DNA from 4 places in the Streptomyces sp. NPDC006510 genome. Region 4 is predicted to be linked to each of the others. Evidence: riboswitches for the same ligand, from Rfam matches in the RefSeq annotation. Region 4 holds a riboswitch; each other region holds the start of a gene.
The links. Region 4 has a riboswitch for cyclic di-AMP ahead of ABZY11_RS04690 (transglycosylase family protein). Riboswitches for the same ligand answer to the same signal wherever they lie in the genome.
Positions count from the first base shown of each region.

Region 1 (4,205 bases), on a different contig from region 4:
GGTCGTCGTCCCAGGCGCGCCGGTCCTGGACGGACCGCAGCGACCACAGGTCCAGGACCGGGCAGTCGTAGCGGTCGGCGATGGCCCGTACATGGGCGGTGTACGTGGCGATCTTGCCGCGCAGATGGCGCAGCACGGGAACGCCACGGGTGTCGAAGCCGGTGGTGACCATGACCGTGCCGACCGCCTCGGTCAACTCGGCGACGGCGCGCTCGAAGCGCTCGGCCACGTCGTCGGGGTCGGTGCCCGGCCGGATGATGTCGTTGCCGCCGGCGCAGAAGCTCACCAGGTCGGGTGCGAGCTCCCTGGCGCGGGGCACCTGCTCCTCGACGATCTGGTCGAGGAGGCGTCCGCGTACGGCGAGATTGGCGTACCCGAAATTCCCGTGCGCGGAGCCTTCGGCGCCCGTCGCCGCATCGGGGTCCGGGAGCTGGTCCGCGAGGAGTACCGCGAAACGGTCCGCCCAGCCGACGAAGGTCCCGTCCGGGCCGGGGTCGCCGACTCCCTCGGTGAAGCTGTCGCCGATCGCCGCGTACGACCCGATGACGCCCTGTCGGTTGTTGACGCCACGTTGGTTTTTTCTCGAATCGTCTGCCACAAACGCTTATCCTGCACCGCTGAATGTGACCTACGCGACCGTAATAAGGGGTTGACGGGTGGTGAGATAGACCACCCGGTCAGTTTTTGGTAAAGGGGGAATAAGCAGAGGGGCGGTGCGCCGCCGCGCACCGCCCCTGCTGTGTTGCTCAGGTCATGCTTTGTCGCTCAGCTGCCCGGCCGTTCGGCTCAGACGTAGATGCCGTGCGAGGCCAGGAAGGCGATCGGGTCGATGTCCGAGCCGTACCCCGGGCCCGTGCGGACCTCGAAGTGCAGGTGCGGGCCGGTGGCGTTGCCGGTGGCACCGGAGAGGCCGACCTGCTGGCCGGCGCTCACGGCCTGACCCGCCGAGACGGAGAGGGAGGACATGTGGCCGTACTGCGAGTAGTGGCCGTCGGCGTGCCTGATGACGACCTGGTTGCCGTACGCGCCGCCCCAGCCGGCGGTGACGACGGTACCGGAGGTGATGGCCTTGACGCTGGTGCCGGTGGCGACGGGGAAGTCGATGCCGGTGTGGCTGCCGCTGGACCAGTTGGAGCCGGAGGCCCGGTAGTTGGTGGTGTGGTTGCCGGGGACCGGGTGGGCGTAACCGGAGGCGGTGCTCCGGGCGGCCGGGGCCTTGGTCTCCGGGGCGGCGGTCACGGACTTGGCCGGGGCGGACTTCTGCGCGGCCGACGAGGCGACCGAGGGCGCCTTCGACGGGAGGGCCGAGCCGGTGCCGGCGCCGGTGGGCGCGGCGTTGCCGGACGCCTTGGCAACGAGGGTCAGTTTCATGCCCGGGAAGATCAGGCTGGGATCCTCGCCGACGACCTTGCGGTTGTCCTGGTACAGCTTCTGCCAGCCGCCCTTGATCTTGTGCTCGGCGGCGATCTTCGACAGGTAGTCGCCGGAGACGACGGAGTACGTCGTGGTGGCGGCCTGCTTCTGGGAGACCGGCGCGGCCTGCGTGGCGGCGGCCGACTTCGGTGCGGCGGCCGGAGCGGCCTGCTCCACGGCGTGGGCACCGGTGGCACCGAGCAGCGGCAGTGCGACGACGGCGCCGCCGGCGCTTGCCGCGGCGACGCCACGGGCGATGGTGCTGATCTTCGGACGACGGTGCTTACCCGATATGGGCATGAAGTACTTCCTCTCCGGCGCCTACGAGGTGAGCTGTCGGGTTCGGGCTGGAGATGCCCGGCCGCGCCGAGCGCGACTTCACCCCGAGCCGACCGGATTTCTCCGGTCGGCGGCTTACCTGGTTCCCCCGCTCCTGCCACGCGATGAGTGGATGCGGATTCCGGTCGGCGGCAGGATTAGGCGGTCCGTCCGGATTGACGGTGACCGTAAGCGAGCCGGGACGACGAGAACAAGCCACGGGTTCCACGCCGGAATCCGCGCCGGGAATTCAGCGCGGAATTCCGGTCACACTCCGTGGATTAAGGATCTTTGATTTCCGCGCCGCGCACGGATGCCCCAACATTGCCGTCACCACACACCGTCACGGATATGATTCCGCTCACGAGGCGGCACCCATGTCCCGCATAAACGGGGCATGTTATGGCAAATAACCGCATTACGGACATGCCGCGAGTGTCACCCCCGTCGGAGCCTCAGCACCCGCGCGTCGAGATCGCCTCGGAGTCCGGTGTGCAGTCCCTGATGCAGCAGCGCCGAACCGTGGTGCACCGCCCCCGTGTCCAGGCAGGTGTACGTCGCCGCGGGGTCGAGCCCGCGCAGCCGCAGAGCCGGGGGCCGCTCCCCGTACCTCTGCGCCTCCAGCCACATCAGGACCACGGTCTCCTCCCCGTGGACGTACTGGACCGCACTGAGTCCGCCGCGCGGCTCGCGCAGCCGGTACAGCTCGCCCCACTGCACGATCGGCCGGATCTCCTTGTAGATGTCCACCCAGGTCCGCGCCTCGGCCAGCTCCTCCTCGCTCCATTCAGTGAGGTCCCCGCCGACCCCGAGCACACCGGCCATCGCGCTCACGAAACGGAAGCGCAGCGAGCTGACCCTGCCGTTGAGCTGGTGGTTCGGACTGTCGGTGACCCAGGCGGCCATCACCCGGGCCGGATGGAGGTGCCCGAAGCCCTCCTGGATGGCGAGACGGTCGAGCGGGTCGGTGTTGTCGGAGGTCCACACCTGGTCCGTACGGGACAGGATCCCCAGGTCGATCCGGCCGCCGCCGCCCGAGCAGGACTCGAACGCGACCGAGGGATGCGCGGCCCTGAGCCGGTCGATCAGCGCGTACAGCGCGTCCACGTGCTCGATCCAGAGCTTCTGCGGGTACTCCTCGCCCGGCCAGCCCGCATCGGTGAAGCAGCGGTTGAAGTCCCATTTCACATAGTCGACAGGTGTTTCGGAGAGCAGCGTGTCCAGCTGCTCCCAGAGATACTCCTGCACATCGGGGCGAGCCAGATTGAGCACCAGCTGATGGCGGTACTCCGTCCGCGCCCGCCCGGGGAAGTGCTGCACCCAGTCGGGGTGGGCGCGATAGAGATCACTGTCCGCATTGACCATTTCCGGCTCGACCCAGATTCCGAACTGCATGCCGAGCCCGTGCACTTCGTCGGCGAGCGGCTTCAGGCCGCCGGGGAAGCGGTCCGGATTCGGCGTCCAGTCGCCGAGCCCGGCCCGGTCACTGGTCCGCTGCCCGAACCACGCGTCGTCCACCACGAACAGCTCGACGCCCATCGCGGCGGCGCGCTCGGCGAGGGCACGCTGCTGGTCCATCGAGATGTCGAAGCCCGTCGCCTCCCAGGAGTTGTAGAGCACCGGCCGCAGGTTCTCCGCGTCCGGGATCACATGGGCCAACTGCCAGGCATGCCAGGCGCGGCTCGCGCCGCCGAACCCCTGCCCGCTCCACAGACCGGCGAATACGGGCGTGGTGTACGACTCCCCCGGCGTGAGCCGCAGCAGTCCGGAGTCGTCGTAGCCGGCGCCGCCGGTGATCTGTACGAGCCCGTCGGGCAGCCGCTGCACGGAGATCCGCCACGACCCGGACCAGCCGAGCGCGCAGCCGTAGACCTCGCCGCTCTCCTCGGTCGCCGCACCGTCGGCGTCCAGCGCGACCCACGGCAGGTACTGGTGGCCGGTGTGGCCCCGCCTGCTGGAGATGACGCTCTCGCCGTAGGTCAGCTCCGCCCGCGCGATCCGCGACTCCGCCGCCCAGCGTCCGTGCAGCCGGCTCAGCCGCCAGCCGTCCCGGGCGGGCAGCGACCAGGCGGCCGCGTCGGCGCGCAGCAACTCCAGCGGCGCGCCGTCCGGTCCGGCGTGGGCGACGGTGGCCCAGCGCTCCACGACATCGGAGTCGTCCCGCATCCGGTAGTGCAGGGTGAGGGCGAGCCGGTGCACGGAGTCGGTGAAGTCGATCCGCAGTTCGTCCCCGTCCACCACGGCGGCGCCGAAGGCCCACTCGGTGCCGCGAACCTCGGGGGTGCGTACCGAGAGTGCCGGGCGGACGAACCTGGGGCCGCCCTCCACCGGATACTCCTCCCGGCCGTCGAGATGGGACTCGAAGGCCCTGAAGGGCAGCTCCGGTGCCGCGGCCAGCGCCTCGGCCGCCGCGAGAGTGATCCTCGGCCCCCAGTGCAGATGGATCAGCTCGTCCTGCTCGGTCAGTCGCAGTG
Region 1 is NZ_JBEXPH010000054.1:35,738-39,942, forward strand. It holds gene ABZY11_RS18535 (SGNH/GDSL hydrolase family protein) at 1-598, opposite strand, end outside; gene ABZY11_RS18540 (peptidoglycan DD-metalloendopeptidase family protein) at 787-1,713, opposite strand; cyclic di-AMP (ydaO/yuaA leader) riboswitch at 1,719-1,873, opposite strand; gene ABZY11_RS18545 (alpha-galactosidase) at 2,170-4,205, opposite strand, start outside.
Region 1: it holds a riboswitch for cyclic di-AMP, as region 4 does, so the genes downstream of both, ABZY11_RS18540 (peptidoglycan DD-metalloendopeptidase family protein) here and ABZY11_RS04690 (transglycosylase family protein) in region 4, are expected to answer to the same signal.

Region 2 (4,205 bases), on a different contig from region 4:
CCCGTACGCGAACGCGACGGCCTCGGCGGCGCGGGCGTTCGGCGCCCGGACGGGGCCGCGCGCGGTGGCGCGGTCGGCGCGGTCGGCGGTACGCGCGCCGGCCGAACCGTGGTCGGAGTTCTCGTAGGCGCTGCGCTCGGGCGGGGTCAGCCGGGCGAGGAGCTGCTGGGCACCGGCCAGCTTGGTCGTGATCGTCGCCTTGTGCTTCTTCAGTTCGGCCCGGCGGGAGGCGAGTGCGGCCAGCTTCCCCTCGGCCTGCGAGCGCAGCATGGCGATCTGGGCGACCTGATGGCGGACCTTGTCGAGCGCGGCGGCCCGGCGGTCGCCGATCCGGTCCACGTACGACGCCCGCTCCAGGTACTGGTCGGGGTCGGAGGAGAGCGCCAGCTGCACGGACGTGCCGAGGCCGCCGGTGCGGTACTGCGCGGCGGCGAACGAACCCAGCGCGTCGCGCGAGGCGTTGAGGCGCTCGGTCCTGCGGGCGGCCTCGTCGCGCAGGGTGTCGAGGGCGTCCTCCGCGGCGTCGGCCTTCTCCTTCGCGCCGTTGTACTGCTCGGTGGCGACCTCCGCGTCGTGGTACAGCCGGTCCACCTCGGCCTTGACCTGGGCGGGGGTGCGCTGCGGATCGGCGTGCGCCGGGCCCGGCAGTGCGGCGGCGGTGGCGGCCCCGGCGAGGGCGAGGGTCGCCGCGGTGCGGGCAGCAGGGCCGGTGTACGGGCGCTGCTTGGGTTTTCGATGCGCTGCCACGAGGGCGTGCGTCCTTCCTGACGACTGCCCGTCGGGGGCTACCGACGGGCCCGCCACAACTCCTGGCGGGGCGACCGGTGCGCCGTCCGCGTACGGAGCGGCGGTGCGGGCGGTCACCTGATCAGGGACGCTAAACCCGGGGCACGGGCAGGAGTCGTAATGACGCTTATTGTCTGAATTTGGCGTGGCGATGTCGTCCAGTGATCGGGAAAATTGCACCAGAGTCAGGCAATTGGTACAGGTGTGAGTGAAGCGATCGGGAAGGTGTACCTGCCTGCCGAGTGGTGATATGGCCGGGGCTAGGCTGCGGCCTCATGGACGTACTCATTCATGTCTTCGTCGCCCTGCACATCATCGGCATCGCCTCCCTGCTGGGCGGTTTCCTGACCCAGATGAAGGCGATGGGCGCGGGAACGGCCCGGTTCGTCCCGGCGATGCTGCACGGTGCGCTGACCATGCTGGTCACCGGTGTCGCACTGGTCGGGCTGAACGAGGCCGACGGCAACCACGTGAACAACATCAAGATCGGCGTCAAGACGCTGGTCCTGGTCGTCATCCTCGCGCTCGTCTACATCAAGCGGGACGAGGAGACGGTCGACAAGGGCGCCTTCGCGGCGGTGGGCGGACTGACGGTGCTCAACATCTTCATCGCCACGCTCTGGACCTGATCCCGCCCGCGCCGCGCCGCCCCGGCACCGGGGCGGCGCGGCGCGTGGAGGCCTGCTACGCCGGCCGCACGCTGCCGTGGATCGGCATGTAGTAGATCGACTCCTCGCGCACGTTCGCCCCGGGCTTCGGCGCGTGGATCATCATCCCGTCACCCTTGTAGATGCCGACGTGGCTGATGTCGTCGTAGAAGAAGACCAGGTCCCCCGGCCGCAGGTCCGCCGTGGCGACCCGGGTGCCGATCTTGACCTGGTCCCAGGTGGTCCGCGGTATGTCCACGCCCGCCGACTTCCACGCGGCCTGGGTGAGCCCGGAGCAGTCGTACGACGCCGGGCCCGTCGCGCCCCAGACGTACGGCTTGCCGATCTGGGCCCTGGCGAAGGCGAGGACCTTCTCCGCCTTGGTGGTCGCGTCGCTGTCCGAGCCGGTACCGGTGCCCGTGCCGGAGCCAGTCCCTGTACCGCTGCCGGAACCCGACTCCTTCGCGGCCTCCTCGGCCTTGCGGTCCGCCTCCGCCTTCGCGGCGGCCTGCTGCTTCGCCAGCTCCTCGGCCTTGCGCCTGGCCTCCGCCTCCTTCTTGCGCTCGATCTCCGCGAGCCGCGCCTTCTCCTCGGCGGTCAGCTTCGACAGCAGCGTGCGCGCCTCGCCCAGCTTCGTCCGGACGTCCTGCTTGCTGGTGCGCAGCGTGTTCTGCGTCGTCGTCAGCGTCTCCAGGCTCCGCACGGCCTCGGCGCGCTTCTTGGACGCCTTGGCCTGCTGCGTACGGAAGTCCGTGATCGCCTGCTGCTGCCGGCTGGTCATCCGGTCCATCAACTGGCTCTGGTCGAAGTACGACTGCGGGTCGTCGGCCAGGAAGAACGTGGCGTTCGGCGTGATGGAGCCGCTGCGGTACTGCGCGGCCGCGTAGGCGCCGAGCGTCCTGCGCGCCTCGTTGAGCTTGTCGGCGCGCTTCGCGACGTCGTCCAGCAGGGCGTCGACCTTGGCGCGCTGGGCGGCGGAGGCTTCCTTCGCCTGGTTGTACTGCTGGGTCGCGGTGCCCGCCTGCCGGTAGAGCTCGTCGACCTTCTTCTGGACGTCCTCGATGCCGGGCTTCGGATCGGGAGCGGCCGTGGCGCTCTGCGTGGAGAGCAGGGTCACGGACGCCAGTGCCGCCGTGGTGAGCCCGACGGCCGGTGCGGTGGTGCGCACCCGGGTGCGCGGTTTGCGATGCGACGCCAAGGCCGGCATCTCCTTCCGTGGACCGCCTACCGGGTTAGCTGTCGGGTTCGGGCGGAACGGAAGGCTGCCCTACGGTCCGAGTGGGGGATAAGGACCGATTCACCCCGGTGCTGCGTATGGGTCCCCGGTTCCGAACTCCCGCGGAGGCAGCCCGGATTCGGCGGAGGCGCCCGCTCGGCGTGGTTCGCCTCAAGGGGGTACGGGCCGCCCGGTCGAGCACGCTAGCCAACCCATGGTGCTGCTGTGAAGGTTGATGTTCGATATGCCCGATACGTTTTCGTGACCTTGTCGAAGCGGCGTGCCCGGAGCGGGCAAGGGTCCCTGATTCCTTACGCGGTGTGGGCGCGCACCTCCGCTGGGTGTCCGTCGTAGGCGCGCGGTTCGCCATGCGGCCGACGGGTGTCCGTGCGGCGGCCTAGACTCGACAAGCGATGAGCAGCCTCTTTGACGACAGCTTCCTGGCCGGCCTCCAGCACTCGGAGGAAGAGCCCCCGCCGCCCCCCGAGGACTCCGCACCCGAAGCGGTGCCGGAGGACCTCTTCGCGGGCGTGTTCGACGGGCCCCCGCCGCCCAGGGACGCCTACTACCGCGACGGCGCGCACCGCCCCGTCATCGACTCCGCGGCGCTCCTCGACGGGCTGAACACCGAGCAGCGTGCCGCCGTCGTCCACGCGGGGTCCCCGCTGCTCATCGTCGCCGGGGCCGGCTCGGGCAAGACCCGGGTGCTGACCCACCGGATCGCCCACCTCCTCGCGGAGCGCGGGGTGCACCCCGGCCAGATCCTGGCGATCACCTTCACCAACAAGGCCGCGGGCGAGATGAAGGAGCGCGTCGAGCAGCTCGTCGGACCGCGCGCCAACGCGATGTGGGTCATGACCTTCCACAGCGCGTGCGTACGCATCCTGCGCCGCGAGTCGAAGAAGCTCGGCTTCACCTCGTCGTTCTCGATCTACGACGCCGCCGACTCCAAGCGGCTGATGGCCCTGGTCTGCCGCGATCTCGACCTGGACCCGAAGCGCTTCCCGCCGAAGTCGTTCACGGCCAAGGTCTCCAACCTGAAGAACGAGCTGATCGACGAGGAGACCTTCGCCGGCCAGGCCGCGGACGGCTTCGAGAAGACCCTCGCCCAGGCCTACGCGATGTACCAGTCCCGGCTGCGCGAGGCCAACGCGCTGGACTTCGACGACATCATCATGACGACAGTCCACCTGCTCCAGGCGTTCCCGGACGTCGCCGAGCACTACCGCCGCCGCTTCCGGCACGTCCTGGTCGACGAGTACCAGGACACCAACCACGCCCAGTACACCCTCGTACGGGAGCTGGTCGGCCCGGCGGGCGAGGGCGACGCCCCGGCCGAGCTGTGCGTCGTGGGTGACGCGGACCAGTCGATCTACGCCTTCCGCGGCGCGACCATCCGCAACATCCTCCAGTTCGAGGAGGACTACCCGAACGCGACCACGATCCTGCTGGAGCAGAACTACCGCTCCACGCAGACGATCCTGTCCGCCGCCAACGCGGTCATCGAGCGCAACGAGAGCCGCCGCCCCAAGAACCTCTGGACGAACGCCGGCACG
Region 2 is NZ_JBEXPH010000071.1:29,072-33,276, forward strand. It holds gene ABZY11_RS21915 (NlpC/P60 family protein) at 1-747, opposite strand, end outside; gene ABZY11_RS21920 (hypothetical protein) at 1,062-1,415, shown strand; gene ABZY11_RS21925 (NlpC/P60 family protein) at 1,471-2,640, opposite strand; cyclic di-AMP (ydaO/yuaA leader) riboswitch at 2,639-2,804, opposite strand; gene pcrA (DNA helicase PcrA) at 3,063-4,205, shown strand, end outside.
Region 2: it holds a riboswitch for cyclic di-AMP, as region 4 does, so the genes downstream of both, ABZY11_RS21925 (NlpC/P60 family protein) here and ABZY11_RS04690 (transglycosylase family protein) in region 4, are expected to answer to the same signal.

Region 3 (4,205 bases), on a different contig from region 4:
CGCGGCATGTCCGGCGCCGACCTCACCGTTCTCAACGGCACCAATGGTGTCAACGAGATGGCGGCGGGCGTCGTCGGCCAGGGGCTGGCGATCCTCCACTCGTTGCAGCGGGGCGCGAACCCGGTGAAGCCGCCGGCGGTCCATGGGAAGGCCACTTCCGCTCCCCGTATCTCCGAGACGAATCCGTCCTGATGCGGCAGGGGTGACGGCCGGGGCGAAGGTCGGGGGTGAAGGCCGGGAGAACCCGAGTGGTCAAAAGAGCGCCGGACATGCCGTAGAGTTGTGTTCACCGACGCGGGGTGGAGCAGCTCGGTAGCTCGCTGGGCTCATAACCCAGAGGTCGCAGGTTCAAATCCTGTCCCCGCTACTGAAGAATTCAGGCCCGGCACGCATACAGCGTGCCGGGTCTGAATCGTTCGGTCCGTGGCCCGCGCGCAGCGGCCGGGGCAGCGGCCGGGTCTGGGCGGTACGTGAGCCACACCACATGTGTCCCCCCATTGGCCGACGAGGAGTCGCCGCCGCGTTCCGCTCCGGTGAGCCTGGGGTGGGGCGCGGTACCGTCCGCAGCCGCGCGCGTACCGGGCAGGAGACCACAGGTGTGGAAGCGGGAGAAGCGGCGTGGCAGGCAGGCCGGGGGCGGGGCCCGTACCCGGTCGTTCGTGCGCACCCTGCCCGCCCTGATGATTCTCGGCGGGCTGGTGTTCGACCTCCTCACCCCGCCGACCTTCACCGCCATTCCGTTGTTCGTGGCCGCTCCGCTGATCGCCGCCCCGTTCTTCTCGCTGGCCAGCACCATCCGCACCGGTATCGCCTCGATGCTGGCCGTCATCGCGCTGCGGCTGTACAGCAGCACGTTGCCGGACGTCGTGCCGTTGATCGAGCTGCTCACCCTGGCCACCGTCTCGGTCCTCGCGGTCGTGATCAACGGGGTCGTGCGGCGCGGCAACGAGCAGCTGGCCTCCGCGCGCTTCGTCGCGGAGACGGCCATGCGCGCGGTACTGCCGCAGCCGGCCGACCGGACCGGCGGACTGCATGTCGCGGCGCGGTACGAGGCTGCGCAGGCGGACGAGTTCGTCGGCGGCGACCTGTTCGCCGTGGCGGACACCCCGCAGGGGGTGCGGCTGGTGGTCGGGGACGTACGGGGGAAGGGGCTCGACGCCGTGGAGACGGTGGCGGTGGTCATCGGGGCGTTCCGTGAGGCGGCCGAGCAGGAACCCTCGCTGGAGGGGGTGGCGGGGCGGCTGGAGCGGGCGCTGGCACGGGAGGAGGCGCGGCGGGGCGGGCTCGACGCGCTGGAGGGCTTCATCACCGCCGTGCTGGCCGAGATCCCGCCCGGGCTGGCCCGGGTGCGGATCGTCAACCGCGGTCACCCCGAGCCGATCCTGCTGCACCCGGGCGGGGCGCTGGAGGTGCTGAAGCCCTCCGTGCCCGCGCTGCCGCTCGGGATGGGCCTGGGGGTGTGGCAGGAGCACACGGACGAGTGGGACCTGTCGGCCGGTACGACCCTGCTCCTCTACACGGACGGCCTCTCCGAGGCGCGGAACGCCGAGGGGGTCTTCTACGATCCGGCGGCCCGGTTGCGCGGGCGGATCTTTCCGGGGCCCGAGGAACTGCTGTCCGCGCTGACCGACGACGTGCGCCTGCACACGGGTGGCGAGACGACCGACGACATGGCGTTGCTCGCGGTCGCACGTCCCGCGGAGGGGCAGCCGGACCGGCGGAGGACCGTGCGGATCGTCGGTGCTGAGGAGGCGTGAGGGGCGGGTGCGGTGCGGGGGTGCGGTGCGGGGGTGCGACGGGTGCGATGCCACCGTGCGTAACCGAAGGGCGTCGCTCCGCATAACATTTGACGCAACATCAGAAACGGGGTAGTGGCTGAGGGTCGGTCAACTCATCCGATTCCGCCCGCTTTTGCCCCGTAAAGTCCAGGCCAAAGACGTGAACGATCAGTGGGAACGGCTTGGAATACGACCCCGGTGTCTATTAACGTTCGATAACGCAGCGCGGTCGTCCCAGCCGTCGTCAGTGGCGGCACCGTGCGCGAGCGCCGAATTCCGCAAGGGAACCGGGGAACCACCTACATGGGGTGAATCGGACACCTGTGTCTCGTGAGAGGCGGAGGGGCCCGTAGGAGACCTTCCTGCTCCGAACCCGTCAGCTAACCCGGTAGGCGAGAAGGAAGGAAAGGAGTGCGCCCCCGTGGCGTCCAACAAGCCTGCCCCCGAGGCCCCGTCTCGGTTCAATCCCGACTACGGCACCGGTTACGGAGCCGACTTCGGCACCGAGCCCGGCGGCGACTTCACCGGCGAATTCACCGGTGAGTTCGGCAGCGACTTCCGCGCCGACGGCAACGGCGAGTCCGACCGCGGCTGGGACGAGTGGAACCCCACCGAGGAGTCCGTCCGCCCGGTGCGCGGCAAGCACCGCGTCGCCAAGCAGCGCAACGGACTCGCCCGCAGCTCCACGGTGCTGGGTGTCGGCGTCATCGCGGCGGTCGGCGCGGGCGGCATGGCCACCGCGCAGAGCAAGCCGCCGGTCTCCATCTCCGTGCCCGACTCCATCGCGGACAACCTCCCCGACGCCAAGTCCCTTCCCGGCGTGGGCTCCTTGTTCTCCGACGAGTCCGAGACGGACAAGACCGAGGTCGCGGCCGCCACCGCCCCGCTGACCACCGCCGGCATCACCACCGCCGAGGCCGAGCAGGGCACGACGGATGCGGGCGAGGCGCTCCGCGCCCGCATCCTCCAGCAGGCCGAGCAGCAGCAGGACGCCGCCGCGGCCGAGGCCAAGGCGACCCAGGAGAAGGAAGCCGCCGAGAAGGCCGCCGCCGAGGCCGAGAAGCAGCAGGACGAGGCCAAGGCCAAGGCCGCCGCCGAGAAGAAGAAGGCGGAGGAGGAGGCCAAGAAGAAGGCGGAGGCCCTGCGGCTCGCCAAGCTCGCCGCCAGCTACGCCATCCCGACCTCCTCGTACACGATCACCTCGACCTTCGGCCAGGCCGGCTCGATGTGGTCCTCCGGCTACCACACCGGCCTCGACTTCGCGGCCCCGACCGGCACCCCGATCAAGGCCGTGCACGGCGCCACGGTCAAGTCGGCCGGCTGGTCCGGTGCGTACGGCTACCGCACGGTGCTGGAACTCGACGACGGCACGGAGCTGTGGTTCTGCCACCAGTCCTCGATCGGTGTCAGCGTCGGCCAGAAGGTCAGCACCGGTGACACCATCGGCCGGGTCGGCGCGACCGGCAACGTGACGGGACCGCACCTCCACATGGAGGTCCACACCGCCGACGGCACGGGCATCGACCCGATGGCCTGGCTCCGCGGCAAGGGCCTCAACCCCTGAGGCGACGCCCGCCCCGCGGGCCTCTTGATCCGAGCCGGTTCGCCGGCCGACGAACCCCGGCAGTCCTGACGCTCACCCCCCGACGTCAGGGCTGCCGGTCTGTTGTGAGCGGTGGGGAAGAGCGGGCGGTGGGGCAGAGGGCAGCGAGGAAGAGCGGCCGGTGGGGGAGAGCCGGCGGTGGGGAAAACGGCGAGCACCTGGAATAGCGGGCCCGCCGGAATTCGTTGATCCACTTATGACTTCTCTTCGCAGGCTGGGCCCTTCCGACCTTCAGGTCTTCCCGCTCGCTCTCGGCGGCAACGTCTTCGGCTGGACCGCCGACGAGGCGCAGTCGTTCGCCGTGCTGGACGCCTACGCCGCGGCCGGAGGCAACTTCATCGACACCGCCGACGGCTACTCCGCCTGGGTTCCGGGCAACGAGGGCGGGGAGTCGGAGACGGTCATCGGCAAGTGGCTGGCCTCCCGCTCCGACCGCGCCGACATCGTCGTCGCCACCAAGGTCTCCACCCACCCCTCGTACCGGGGGCTCGCGCCCGTCAACATCAAGGCCGCGGCCGAGGCGTCGCTGCGTCGGCTCGGCACCGACCGCATCGATCTCTACTACACGCACTTCGATGACGAGACCGTCCCGGTCGAGGACATCATCACCGCCCTCGACCAGCTGGTGAAGGAGGGCAAGGTCCGGGAGATCGCCGCCTCCAACATCAGCCCCGAGCGGCTCCAGGCCTCCCTGGACTTCTCGGAGCGCGAGGGGCTGGCCCGCTACGTCGCCCTGCAGCCGCACTACAACCTGGTCTCCCGCGACACGTACGAGGGCGAACTCCAGGACACGGCCGCCCGCGCCGGGCTCGCCGCCGTGCCGT
Region 3 is NZ_JBEXPH010000055.1:15,526-19,730, forward strand. It holds gene ABZY11_RS18660 (SPFH domain-containing protein) at 1-192, shown strand, start outside; tRNA gene ABZY11_RS18665 (tRNA-Met) at 294-367, shown strand; gene ABZY11_RS18670 (PP2C family protein-serine/threonine phosphatase) at 597-1,757, shown strand; cyclic di-AMP (ydaO/yuaA leader) riboswitch at 2,036-2,188, shown strand; gene ABZY11_RS18675 (M23 family metallopeptidase) at 2,200-3,342, shown strand; gene ABZY11_RS18680 (aldo/keto reductase) at 3,578-4,205, shown strand, end outside.
Region 3: it holds a riboswitch for cyclic di-AMP, as region 4 does, so the genes downstream of both, ABZY11_RS18675 (M23 family metallopeptidase) here and ABZY11_RS04690 (transglycosylase family protein) in region 4, are expected to answer to the same signal.

Region 4 (4,205 bases):
TCCCCGTGGAGTTCACACCGGGGCCCGCCGGCGCCGGAAATGACACCCTGTCAACTCTGTGACTTTCACGTGATCTGCGCTGCATCGACTTGTGACGCGCGTTCGAGTCCCGCTAGGTTCACCGTTCGACTCACCAGTCACACGTCAGTCACACGGAAGGCAACCCCATGGGCTCCGCGAACGGCAGACACCGTCGCCCCCGTCAGGCACCCGCCATCGTCGTCGCCGCGGGTGTGACCGGATCGGCCATCGCCATCCCGCTGCTCGGCGCCTCCGGCGCGCACGCGGCCGACGCCACGACCTGGGACCGGGTGGCCGAGTGCGAGAGCGGTGGCATGTGGAGCGCCGACCTCGGCAACGGCTACTACGGGGGTCTGCAGTTCTCGCAGGAGACCTGGAAGGCGTACGGCGGTGAGGCGTACGCGGAGCGCGCCGACCTCGCCAGCCGGGCGCAGCAGATAGCGGTGGCCCAGAAGGTGCTGGACGACCGGGGCCCGCAGGCCTGGCCCAGCTGTGCGGTCATCTCCGGCCTCGCCGCGGACGGGACGCTGCCGGGCGTCGACCCGGGCTCCGTACCCGCCGACGACCCGACCGGGAGCGCGAAGCCGGCTGACGACGCGTCGGCGGACCCGTCCGACGACACGACGCCCTCCGAGCGCGCCTCGGACGGTACGGACGCCGTGGACGGCACCGACGGCTCGGACGAGGCCGGCAAGCCGTCAGGGGGGACCTCGCCGTCCCCGAAGCCCTCGGCCTCGACCACCCCGTCCCCCGACGCGCCCTCGGACGCACCCCGTGACCCGTCCGGCTCGCCCGACTCGTCCACCGGTGTGGGCGGCAAGCACCGCGGCGCGCCGGCCAGTGAGGGGAGCCGCGGCACGGACGGCGGCGGCCGGGAGTCGGGCCGTCATGCCTCCCGCGGCGGCAACGACGCGCGCGACACGGCCGAGCCGGCGGCTGACGGCGCGTACACCGTGCGCCCCGGCGACAACCTCTGGTCGATTGCTGACGCACAGAAGGTTCCCGGCGGCTGGCCCGCACTCTATGAGGCCAACAAGGGTGCCGTCGGCTCCGACCCGGACCTCATCCTCCCTGGCCAGAGCCTCGATCTCGATGTGAAGACCAAGTGAGGGAAGTCTGATAATCGACTAAAAGCGCCTCAAAAACTGGGGCAGTTCAGGGACCTATGTCCACTTATGCGCAAGTGAGACATGGGTCTCTTTGCGTCAACTGGCGTGTCGCGCCCGGGGGGCCCTCCCGTATCGCGTCCCACCTGCGGAAACGATGGTTCTTCAGATGCAAGTACGGGCCGATTGTCCGATGTGTCCATCTTTGAATGTGAGGGTTGCGTATGTTTACGGTCGGAATCGCTCGCACCGCGGGCCCCGTCGACCGTCACGCCGAATCCTGCCGTCGGTCGAAGGGAACAGACGCGTAAAGCGCCGTAGGCAGGAGCGGGGGACCCAGGTAAGCGCCGGACCCGATCGTCGAAAGACGCATCAGGACCGGCTTGGGGTGAAGTCGCGTGCTAGGACGTGCGACCGGGCAACTCACTTGGCCCGAACCCGACAGCTCACCTCGCAGGCGTCGGTGAGGAGAAGTTCCATGCTGCTTTCCAGCAAGGGCAAGCACCGCCGCCCGTCCAAGGCCGTCCGTATCGCCACGCTCGCCGGTGTCGCCGGTGCCGCCGTCGCCGTGCCCCTGATGGGCGCGACCAACGCCTCCGCCGCCTCCGTCGCCACCTGGGACGCCGTCGCCCAGTGCGAGTCCGGTGGCAACTGGTCCATCAACACCGGCAACGGCTACTACGGCGGGCTGCAGTTCTCGCAGTCCAGCTGGGCCGCCGCCGGCGGTACGCAGTACGCCGCCCGTGCCGACCTGGCCACCAAGGCCCAGCAGATCGCCACCGCCGAGAAGCTCCTCGACATGCAGGGTCCGGGTGCCTGGGCCTGCGCCGGTGCCGGCGGCCTGACCAACGACGGTGTCGACCCGGGTGTCGACACCGGCTCCTCCTCGAACTCCGGCGCCTCCGAGCAGCAGAGCGCCCCGGCCGCCCCGAAGCAGCAGTCGCAGCCGGCCCAGCAGGCCCAGCCGAAGCAGAGCGAGCGCACCGAGGCCCCCGCCGCCTCCCGCTCCGAGCGCTCCGCCGCCCCGCAGGCCGAGTCGAAGAAGACCGTCACCACCCCGACCGGCGAGAAGGTCAAGAAGGGCGACGGCGAGTACAAGGTCGTCTCCGGCGACTCGCTGAGCCAGATCGCCGCCGACCACAAGGTCGAGGGTGGCTGGCAGCAGCTGTTCGAGCTGAACAAGGACATCGTCAAGGACGCCGACCTGATCTACCCGGGTCAGCAGCTGCACCTGACGAAGTAGTCACGGCTCTCTCCTCCCTGAGCACCCCGGCCCGGCGCGCATCCCCCGTATGCGCCGGGCCGGGGTTCCGCCGTCTGTGCTCGGGAGAGCGCCGGACCGTTCAAGTGTTGTAGTTACCGACCAGTAAATTTCTGGCTGTTTGCCCGGCAATGTGAGCCCTTGGGTCCTTTTTCGTCCCAGGGGCCGGGCGGTCGGCCGACTGATCGGGCCGGGCCGGTTAGGCTCTTGTCGCAAGGCCAAAGTGACCCTGCACAACCAGCGTCATATCCCAGAAGGAGATGCCTCGTGCCGTCCATCGACGTCGTCGTAGCCCGGGAAATCCTCGACTCCCGCGGAAACCCCACGGTCGAGGTAGAGGTCGGCCTCGACGACGGCAGCACGGGCCGTGCTGCCGTTCCGTCCGGCGCCTCCACCGGTGCGTTCGAGGCCATTGAGCTTCGCGACGGTGACCCCAACCGCTACCAGGGCAAGGGCGTCGAGAAGGCCGTCCTCGCCGTGATCGAGCAGATCGGTCCGGAGCTCGTCGGCTACGACGCCACCGAGCAGCGGCTGATCGACCAGGCGATGTTCGACCTGGACGCCACCGAGAACAAGGGCTCGCTCGGCGCCAACGCCATCCTCGGCGTCTCGCTGGCCGTCGCCCACGCCGCCTCCGAGGCCTCGGACCTGCCGCTGTTCCGCTACCTCGGCGGCCCGAACGCGCACCTGCTGCCCGTTCCGATGATGAACATCCTCAACGGCGGTTCGCACGCCGACTCCAACGTGGACATCCAGGAGTTCATGATCGCGCCGATCGGCGCCGAGTCCTTCTCCGAGGCCCTGCGCTGGGGTGCCGAGGTCTACCACACGCTGAAGAAGGTCCTGAAGACCAAGGGCCTGTCGACCGGTCTCGGCGACGAGGGCGGCTTCGCGCCGAACCTGGAGTCGAACCGCGCCGCCCTCGACCTCATCATCGAGGCCATCAAGGAAGCCGGCTACGCCCCGGGCAAGGACATCGCGCTCGCGCTCGACGTCGCCGCGTCCGAGTTCTACAAGGACGGCAAGTACGAGTTCGAGGGCAAGTCCCGTTCGGCCGCCGAGATGACCGAGTACTACGAGGAGCTCGTCTCCGCGTACCCGCTGGTCTCCATCGAGGACCCGCTGTACGAGGACGACTGGGCCGGCTGGAAGGTCATCACCGACAAGCTCGGCGCCAAGGTGCAGATCGTCGGCGACGACCTCTTCGTCACCAACCCGGAGCGCCTGGCCCGCGGCATCGAGGAGGGCTCCGCCAACGCCCTGCTCGTCAAGGTCAACCAGATCGGCTCGCTGACCGAGACCCTGGACGCCGTCGAGCTGGCCCAGCGCAACGGCTTCAAGTGCATGATGTCGCACCGTTCCGGCGAGACCGAGGACGTCACCATCGCCGACCTCGCGGTCGCCGTGAACTGCGGCCAGATCAAGACCGGCGCCCCGGCCCGCTCGGACCGCGTCGCCAAGTACAACCAGCTGCTGCGCATCGAGGAGATCCTCGACGACGCCGCGGTGTACGCGGGCCGCTCGGCGTTCCCGCGGTTTCGCTCCGCGAACCAGTAGGCACAGCGCTCCGCGAACCAGTAGGCACAGCGCTCCGCGAACCAGTAGGCACAGCAAGGGCTGATCCCTTCCGGCCCGTCAGGGGCCGGAGGTCATGGCGTCCGTCCGTCCCCGTACTCGGTCCCGTACCGTGTGCGGGGACGGACGTGTGTAGTGGGGAGGCGGAGACATGGCCGCGAAGGACCGGGACCGGTTCTCCACCGCGACCCGGCTGCGGCTGCTCGGCGAGCAGACCGCTGCCCGTGTCTACCGGTCCCAGA
Region 4 is NZ_JBEXPH010000008.1:69,975-74,179, reverse strand. It holds gene ABZY11_RS04700 (cytochrome P450) at 1-62, shown strand, start outside; gene ABZY11_RS04695 (transglycosylase family protein) at 168-1,130, shown strand; cyclic di-AMP (ydaO/yuaA leader) riboswitch at 1,431-1,602, shown strand; gene ABZY11_RS04690 (transglycosylase family protein) at 1,606-2,370, shown strand; gene eno (phosphopyruvate hydratase) at 2,656-3,945, shown strand; gene ABZY11_RS04680 (septum formation initiator family protein) at 4,115-4,205, shown strand, end outside.